Regions from separate parts of the Streptomyces sp. 8N616 genome, predicted to be linked through region 2. Evidence: riboswitches for the same ligand, from Rfam matches in the RefSeq annotation. Region 2 holds a riboswitch; the other holds the start of a gene.
What was found. A riboswitch is a leader RNA that binds a small molecule or an ion and turns the genes downstream of it on or off. The one in region 2 is predicted to bind thiamine pyrophosphate.

Region 1: another riboswitch for thiamine pyrophosphate. It lies ahead of thiO (glycine oxidase ThiO); the one in region 2 lies ahead of ACTWQC_RS24650 (thiamine ABC transporter substrate-binding protein).

Annotation. Positions count from the first base shown of each region.
Region 1 covers NZ_JBQQBY010000001.1:36,463-40,837, forward strand. The annotation lists gene ACTWQC_RS00175 (thiazole synthase) at 1-736, opposite strand, end outside; gene thiS (sulfur carrier protein ThiS) at 746-946, opposite strand; gene thiO (glycine oxidase ThiO) at 943-2,160, opposite strand; TPP riboswitch at 2,158-2,270, opposite strand; gene ACTWQC_RS00190 (NAD(P)/FAD-dependent oxidoreductase) at 2,499-3,671, shown strand; gene ACTWQC_RS00195 (Rv2175c family DNA-binding protein) at 3,841-4,206, shown strand; gene thiE (thiamine phosphate synthase) at 4,366-4,375, shown strand, end outside.
Region 2 covers NZ_JBQQBY010000028.1:94,134-98,508, reverse strand. The annotation lists gene ACTWQC_RS24655 (ABC transporter permease) at 1-1,467, opposite strand, end outside; gene ACTWQC_RS24650 (thiamine ABC transporter substrate-binding protein) at 1,539-2,615, opposite strand; TPP riboswitch at 2,611-2,720, opposite strand; gene rlmN (23S rRNA (adenine(2503)-C(2))-methyltransferase RlmN) at 2,764-3,933, opposite strand; gene ACTWQC_RS24640 (phosphatidate cytidylyltransferase) at 4,057-4,375, opposite strand, start outside.

The DNA of each region.
Region 1 (4,375 bases), on a different contig from region 2:
CCGCGAAGTGCCGCCGCGGGATCCGGCCCGCGCGGTGGGCCAGCCGCCCCGCCTCGACGGCGTGCCGCATCGCCTCCGCCATCAGTACGGGCTCCTGGGCCCGGGTGACGGCAGACGCGAGCATGACGGCCGCGCAGCCCAGCTCCATGGCCAGCGCCGCGTCCGATGCGGTGCCGGCCCCCGCGTCGAGGATCACGGGCACGCGCGCGTGCTCGGTGATCAGCTGGAAGTTGTGCGGGTTGCGGATGCCGAGGCCGGAGCCGATGGGGGAGCCCAGCGGCATGATCGCGGCGCAGCCGGCGTCCTCCAGCTTCCTGGCCAGCACCGGGTCGTCGTTGGTGTACGGAAGCACCGTGAAGCCGTCGTCGACCAGGGTCTCCGCCGCGTCGAGCAGCTCGACCGGGTCGGGCAGCAGGGTGCGCTCGTCTGCCACCACCTCCAGCTTGATCCAGTCGGTGCCGAGGGCCTCCCGGGCGAGCCGGGCGGTGAGCACCGCCTCGCCCGCGGTGAAGCACCCCGCGGTGTTCGGCAGGGCGCGGATGCCGAGCCCGGCCAGCACGGTCAGCACGGAGCCCTGCACGGTCGGGTCGAGGCGGCGCATGGCCACCGTGGTCAGCTCGGTGCCGGAGGCGACCAGCGCGCGCTCCAGGACGTCGAGGCTCGGCGCACCGCCGGTCCCCATGATCAGCCGGGAGCCGAAGGTGGTGCCGCCAATGGTGAGGAGATCGTCGGCCATGTCGCGGGGTCAGCCTCCCTGGACCGCGGTGAGGACCTCGACGCGGTCGCCGTCGCCGAGCGGGGTGGTGGGCCACCGGCGGCGCGGTACCACGGTCTCGTTGAGCGCGGCGGCGACGCCCGAGGGGGCGGTGGTGAGGGTGGCGACGACCCGGTCGAGTGTGGTGCCGTCGGGGAGTTCCCTGGGTTCCCCGTTCACGGAGACGGTCATACGGGCTGCTCCTGGAGTACGCGGGGTGCGCGGGGTGCGGACGTGAAGCGGCGAGGGGAGAAGGGCCGGGCCTCACCGGGGAGTTCGCCGGTGGTCAGCGCCTCGGCCATCGCGTCGCCCGTGACCGGCGTCAGCAGCACGCCGTTGCGGTAGTGGCCGGTTGCCAGGTGCAGCCCCGGCAGTGCCGTCGGGCCCAGCAGGGGCGCGTTGTCGGGCGACCCCGGCCGCAGCCCGGCGCGGGTCTCGACAAGCGGCAGTTCGGTGATTCCGGGCACCAACTCGTGGGCATCGCGCAGGAGTTCGTACACCCCGCCCGCGGTGACGGTGGTGTCCCAGCCCAGTTCCTCGCTGGTCGCGCCGACCACCAGCTCGCCGCTCTCGCGCGGCACGAGGTAGACCTGCCCGCCGCGCACCACCGCCCGTACGGTCCGGGACAGGAACGGCGCGTACGCCCCGGGAACGCGCAGCCGCAGCACCTGCCCCTTGACCGGCCGGACCGGCGGCAGCACCTCGTCCGGCACCCCGGCGAGCTGCCCGCTGCGGCTGCCCGCGGCGAGGACGACCTGCCCGGCGCCCAGCTCCGTGCCGTCCTCGAGGACCGCTCCGGCGGCCCGGTCCCGTACGACGGACAGCCGCCGGACCCAGGCGCGGCGCAGCTCCACCCCGGCCCGCTCGCAGGCCGTGACGAGCGCGGCGGCGAGCCGGCGGGGGTCGGTCTGGTGGTCGCCGTCCACGCGCAGGCCGCCGCGCACGCCCGGCGCAAGCAGGGGCTCGAGGCGGCGGCACTCGCGCCCCGTCAGCCACTGCGAGTCGAGACCGTGGCGGAGCTGCAAGGCATGGAGCTCGCGCAGGTGTGCCCGGTCGTCGGTGTCCAGCGCGACGGCGAGGGTGCCGCAGGCGCGGTAGCCGATGTCCTGCCCGCTCGCCTCCTCGAGCTCGGCCGCGAACGCCGGATAGCGCGCTGCGGAGGCGAGGTTGAGGCCGAGCAGGGTCTCCTCGCCGTAGTGGAGCTCGGTGACGGCCGCCAGCATCCCGGCGGCGACCTGTGCGGCACCACCGCCGGGCGACGGGTCGGCGACCGCGGTGCGCAGGCCCCGCTGCGCCGCCCGCCAGGCCGTGACCAGACCGATGATCCCGCCCCCGATGACGAGGACGTCGTACGACGTGCGCGGACCGCGCGCGCCGCTGCCTTCAGTGCCTTCAGGCGCGTGCATGGGTATCAGGACCCTCCCTTCGCCGGCATGACCCGGATCAGGTTCGTACGGTCGGAGGCCGGCCAGCCTCCCTCTCAGCCCGGTGCGTCCGGGCTCCCGCGAGTGCTCTTGGCTCGCCACCATAACGCCTGCCCCTGGAGGGCAGTAGAGGAGCGGCGCCCCAAGGCCACCCACGCTCCCACCCCTGGCACGCCCCGGCCGGACCGCACCGATCAACTTGATGCTGTGTCAGAGATCTCGATGCGCGCGTCTCCGGCAGCGCCCCGCGGCCGTCCTACAGTGATCGTGTGAGCGAGGACAGGCAGCCAGTGCAGCGGGTCGTGATCGTCGGCGCGGGCATGGCCGGGGTGCAGACCGCGGTCGCCCTGCGGGAGCAGGGCTGGAAGGGCACGATCACGCTGCTGGGCGCCGAGTCGCACCAGCCCTACGACCGGCCGCCGCTGTCCAAGGCCGTGCTCCTCGGCAAGGCCGACGGCTCGGCCTTCGAGGTCGACTTCCCGGCCCTGAGCATCGAACTGCTGCTGGGTCGCCAGGTCACGGCGCTCCGCCCCGACCGCCACCTCCTGGAGACCGCCGCCGGGCCCGTCCCGTACGACCGGCTGGTCATCGCCACCGGCGCCGAGCCGATCACGCTGCCCGGCACCGATGCAGGTCCCGGCATCTACGTGCTGCGCACCCTCGACGACGCCGAGCGGCTGCGGCCCGTCCTGGAGGGCAGGCAGGAGGTCGTCGTGGTCGGCGCGGGCTGGATCGGCGCGGAGTTCGCGACCGCGGCGCGCGAGGCGGGCTGCCCCGTCACCGTCGTCGAGGCCGCTGACCGCCCGCTCGCCGGTGCCCTTCCCGCCGAGGTCACCGAGCACATGGCCGCCTGGTACGCCGACAGCGGCGCCCGGCTGATCACCGGCGCGAAGGTGGCGGCGGTCGAGCCGGGCTCGGTGCTCCTGGAGGACGGAACCCGGCTGCGCGCGGACGCGGTGCTGGTCGGGGTCGGCGCCCGGCCCACGACCGCCTGGCTCGCGGGCTCGGGCGTCGAGCTGTGCTCCGACGGCTCGGTACGCGCCGACGAGCGGCTGCGCACCTCCCAGCCGGACGTCTACGCGGTCGGCGACTGCGCGTCGTTCCCGTCCGCCCGGTACGGCGAGCGGCTCCTCGTCCACCACTGGGACAACGCCCTCCAGGGGCCCCGCGCGGTCGCCGCCAACATCGCCGGGGGAGCGGCCGAGGAGACCGTCTACGATCCGGTGCCCTACTTCTGGTCCGAGCAGTTCGGCCGGTTCGTGCAGTACACGGGCCACCACGCCGCGGCCGACGCCACGGTCTGGCGCGGCGACCCGGCCGGGGCCTCCTGGTCGGTCTGCTGGCTGCGCGGCGGGGCGCTGGTAGCGCTGCTCGCGGTGGGCAGGCCGCGGGATCTGGCGCAGGGACGCAGGCTCATCGAGCGCGGCGCGCGCATCGACCCGGACCGGGCCGCCGACCCGTCCGTGCCGCTCAAGTCGGCAGTGCTCCGCTGAGACCGTGAGCCCGTACGTACGTACGGGCCGGAGGGCGGGGCCGGGCCGAACGGGCGGAACCGGGCCGTCAGCCCGGCGGGAACAGGTGCCCCCGTTCCGCCGGAACCGGTGAGCCCGCCCGGCCGCGCTCCGCTACCGGCTGTCAGTCCGGGATGGCAGGCTTGGTCCCGTGACCGAGATTGACACGAAGACCGATGCGCTCGTTCCCGCCTGGCTCACCCTCCCCGACGTCGCAGAACGGCTCGGGGTCGAGGTGACCCGCGTCAGGCAGCTGGTCAAGGAGGGCCAGCTGATCGCGGTCCGCCGCGGCGAGAACCGGGTGCTGCAGGTGCCGGCCGCCTTCGTCGGCGACGGCAAGGTCGTCAAGGGCCTCGCCGGGACGCTGACGCTCCTGAAGGACGATGGCTTCACCGACGAAGAGATGCTGGAGTGGCTCTTCACGCCGGACCCGAGCCTGCCGGGCACGCCCGCGCAGGCCCTGCGCGAGAATCGCGGCACGGAAGTGAAGCGCCGCGCCCAGGCGCTCGCCGTCTGACGCTGCCGAGCGCTTGCCGTCCGGGGGCTCGCCGCTGAGCGCTTGCCGTCCGAGCGCCTGACGGCCGCCGTCCGATCCAGTGAACCCGTACGGCGTGCGGGCCGGGACGCCCCGGCCAGCACGCTGCCGACCCGTACGCCGCCGATCCGGGGGGAACCCATGGCCACCG
Region 2 (4,375 bases):
CAGCGTCGGGTTGTCGGGCCGCGCGATGAAGACGGTCGCGCCGAACTCACCGAGCGAGACGGCGAACGCGAAGCCCGCCGCCACCAGCAGCGCCCGCCGTACGAGCGGCAGGTCCACCTCGCGCCAGGCGCGCAGCGGCGAGGCGCCGAGCACCGCGGCCGCCTCGCGCAGCCGCTCGTCCACCGCTCGCAGCACCGGCAGCATGGTCCGTACGACGAACGGAACCCCCACCAACGCCTGGGCCAGAGGCACCAGAAGCCAGGAGGACCGCAGGTCGAGCGGCGGCTCGTCCAGGGTGATCAGAAAGCCGAAGCCGACGGTGACGGCGGACGTCCCGAGCGGCAGCATCAGCAGCGCGTCGAGCCCGCGGACCAGCTTTCCCGCACGGCGGGTCAGCGCGGCGGCCGCGAGTCCGCCGATCACCAGCGCGATCGCCGTCGCCACCACCGCGTACCGCAGCGAGTTCCAGACCGCCTCCAGCGGGGCCACGACGAAGGTGCCGCCGCTCTCGGCCGCCGACTGCAGCGCCCGGTAGAAGGCGAACCCGTACCCGCCGGGCCCGGCGAGCGAGCGCTCCACCAGTACGCCCAGGGGCAGCAGGATCAGCAGCGCGATCACCGCCAGCACGCCCGCCAGCAGCGCCCACTGGCCGGGCCCCCGCGGTCGGCGGGCGGTCGAACGGGCGTCGACCAGACTCAGGGCGGTCTCCCGGCGCCGCACCGTCCACGCGTGCAGCGCGAGGATGGCGGCGACCGCGGCGAACTGTACGAGGGTGAGGACGGCTGCGGTCGGCAGGTCCAGCAGCTGCGCGGTCTGCCGGTAGATCTCGACCTCCAGCGTCGCGTAGCGCGGTCCGCCGAGGATCTGCACGGCGCCGAAGGAGGTGAAGGTGAAGAGGAAGACCATCAGCGCGGCGGCGGCCACGGAGGGCGCGAGCGCGGGCAGCGTCACCCTGCGCCAGGCCGCGAACCGGCTCGCGCCGAGCACCCGCGCCGCCTCCTCCTGGCCCGGGTCGAGCTGGGCCCAGAGCCCGCCGACCGTACGGACCACCACCGCGTAGTTGAAGAAGACATGCGCGAGCAGGATCGCCCAGACCGTGGTGTCGAGCCGGAAGCCCCACAGCTCGTCCAGCATGCCGCCGCGCCCGAGCAGCGCGAGGAAGGCCGAGCCGACGACGACGGTCGGCAGCACGAAGGGGACGACCACGACCGCCCGCAGCAACTCCTTGCCGGGGAAGGCGAAGCGCGCGAAGACGTACGCGGCAGGCAGCGCGATGACGAGGGTCAGCGCGGTCGAGGCGGCCGCCTGCCAGAGGGTGAACCACAGGACGCGCAGGACGTCCGGGTCGGACAGCACCTCGGCGGCCCGGCTGGGCTGCCACTCCCCGCCCGCCCGCAGGCCCCGGCCCAGGATCGCGGCGACCGGGTAGCCGAAGAAGACGCCGAAGAAGGCCAGGGGCACGGCCATGAGGGCGAGCCGCACCGCCGTGTCCCTGCCCCTGGCTGCGCGGGGCCGGACGCAGGTCCCCCTGGCGGCACTTACCTCAGGACCAGCGAGGACCACTGTTCGACCCACTGCTCACGGTTCTGCGCGATCTTCTCCGGCGCGAGCGTGGCCGGATCGTCGATCGTCGCGCCGTACTTGGTGAACACCTCGGGCAGCTTCGCGTCCTGGCGCGCCGGGTTGACGAACATCTGGAGCGGCACGTCCTCCTGGAAGCTCTTGCTCAGCAGGAAGTCCAGCAGCTTCTTGCCGCCCTCCTCGTTCTTCGCGCCGTTCAGCAGCCCGGCGAACTCGATCTGCCGGAAGCAGGTGCCGGTCGCGACACCGGTCGGGGCCTCCTTCGGCTGGGACTTCAGCTCGAGGACGCCGGCGGGCGGGCTGGAGGCGTACGAGACCACGAGCGGCTTGTCGCCCTTGCCCGCGCCGGAGAACCGGTCGTAGTACGCCTGCTCCCAGCCGTCGACGACCTCGACGCCGTTGGCCTTCAGCTTCTTCCAGTAGTCCTGCCACCCGTCGTCGCCGTGCTCGGCGGCGGTGCCCAGCAGGAACCCGAGACCGGGCGATGAAGTGGCGGCGTTCTCGGTGACCAGCAGGTTCTTGTACCGGGGCCTGATCAGGTCGTCGAAGGTCCGCGGCGGGGCGAGCTTCTTGTCCGCGAAGTACTTCCGGTCGTAATTGACGCAGATGTCGCCGGAGTCGACGGGGGTGACGCGATGCTCGTCCTTGTCGAGCCGGAGCGCCTCCGGGACCTTGTCGAGGTCCTTCGCCTCGTACGGCGTGAAGAGCCCGGCGTCGAGGGTGCGGGAGAGCAGGGTGTTGTCGACGCCGAAGAAGACGTCGCCCTGCGGGTTGTCCTTGGACAGGACGGCCTGGTTCACGGCCGCGCCTGCGTCGCCCCCGCGCAGCACCTCGACCTTGTAGCCGGTCTCCTTGGTGAACTCCCGCAGCACGGTCTTCGAGGCCGCGAAGGAGTCGTGCGAGACGAGAGTGACCGTCTTCGGCTTCGAGCCCTGGGCTCCGGAGTCGCCGGAGCCGCCACACGCGGCCAGCGCCGGGACGCCGAGCACGCCGAGAAGCGCGGTGCCGACGGCACGCCGAAGGGTGGTGTTCATAGTTACGTTGACTCCCTACGCCGGTATTACCCGGATCAGGTCCGAGGGTCTGCGGCGTCGCGGTGCCGCACTCTCAGCGCTCTGTGCGCTCCCCTGTCGGAGTGTTCATTTGTACGAATGCACGGTATCAGTGCCCGGAATCGGCGCGTCAGCGCTCGGTCGCCGCCAGCTGACCGCAGGCTCCGTCGATCTCCTGCCCCCGGGTGTCCCGTACGGTCACGGGTACGCCATGGGCCTCGAGGGCGGCGACGAACGCCTTCTCGTCCTCGGGGCGGGAGGCCGTCCACTTGGAGCCGGGGGTCGGGTTGAGCGGGATGAGGTTGACGTGCACCCGGTGGCCCTTGAGGAGCCGGCCGAGCAGGTCGGCCCGCCACGCCTGGTCGTTGATGTCCCTGATCAGCGCGTACTCGATGGAGATCCGGCGGCCGGACTTCTCCGCGTACTCCCAGGCCGCGTCGAGCACTTCGCGTACCTTCCAGCGGGTGTTGACCGGGACCAGGGTGTCGCGCAACTCGTCGTCCGGCGCGTGCAGGGACACCGCGAGCCGGCACTTGAAGCCCTCGTCGGCGAAGCGGAGCATCGCGGGGACGAGGCCGACGGTGGAGACGGTGATCCCGCGCTGGGAGAGGCCGAGGCCGTCGGGCTCGGGGTCGGTGAGACGGCGGATGGCGCCGACGACCCGGTTGTAGTTGGCGAGCGGCTCGCCCATGCCCATGAAGACGATGTTGGACAGCCGCGCGGGCCCGCCCGGGCTGCGTTTTCCTTCGGGGGACACTGCGGCCGACTGCGGCTGCGCCGCGGGCCCAGACGCCCCGAATTCGCCGTCCCTCAGTGCCCGCATCCCGTCGACGATCTGGTGCACGATCTCAGCGGTCGACAGGTTGCGGTCGAGGCCCGCCTGTCCCGTGGCGCAGAACGGGCAGTTCATGCCGCAGCCCGCCTGCGAGGAGACGCACATGGTGACCCGGTCCGGATAGCGCATCAGGACGGATTCCACGAGCGTGCCGTCGAAGAGCCGCCAGAGGGTCTTGCGGGTGGTGTCGTCGTCGCAGGAGATGTGCCGCACCACGGACATCAGGTCCGGCAGCAGCCCCGCCGCCAGCTTCTCGCGCGCCGCGGCGGGAATGTCGGTCCAGGCCGCCGGGTCGTCGGCGTACCGGGCGAAGTAGTGACGCGACACCTGACCGGCGCGAAAGGGCTTCTCACCGAGCGCGGCCACGGCCTCACGGCGCTCGGCGGGGGTGAGATCGGCAAGGTGCCGCGGGGGCTTCTTGGCCCCGCGCGGCGCGACGAAAGTGAGTTCTCCGGGTGCAGGCATGGTTCAACCAGTGTCGCAGACGCGCGAAGGGCCCCACGCCAGGGAGATGGCGAGGACCCTACGGACCGAAACCGCCGTTGAGGAACCCCGACGGCGGCGGCGGTTCAGCCCCGCAGAGCCGCGTCAGCCGCCGCCCACGAAGATCACCAGCAGCAGCCACACCACCGGCGCCGTCGGCAGCAGCGAGTCGAGCCGGTCCATGATCCCGCCGTGGCCCGGCAGCAGTCTGCCCATGTCCTTGATCCCGAGGTCCCGCTTGATCATGGACTCACCGAGGTCGCCGAGGGTCGCGCTGGCCGCGACCGCGAGGCCGAGCAGCAGACCCTGCCACCATCTGCCGCCGTCGATCAGGAACTCCATGCACAGCGCGCCCGCAGCCATAGCGAAGGCCACCGCACCGACCAGCCCCTCGCGGGTCTTGCCGGGGCTGATGCGGGGCGCG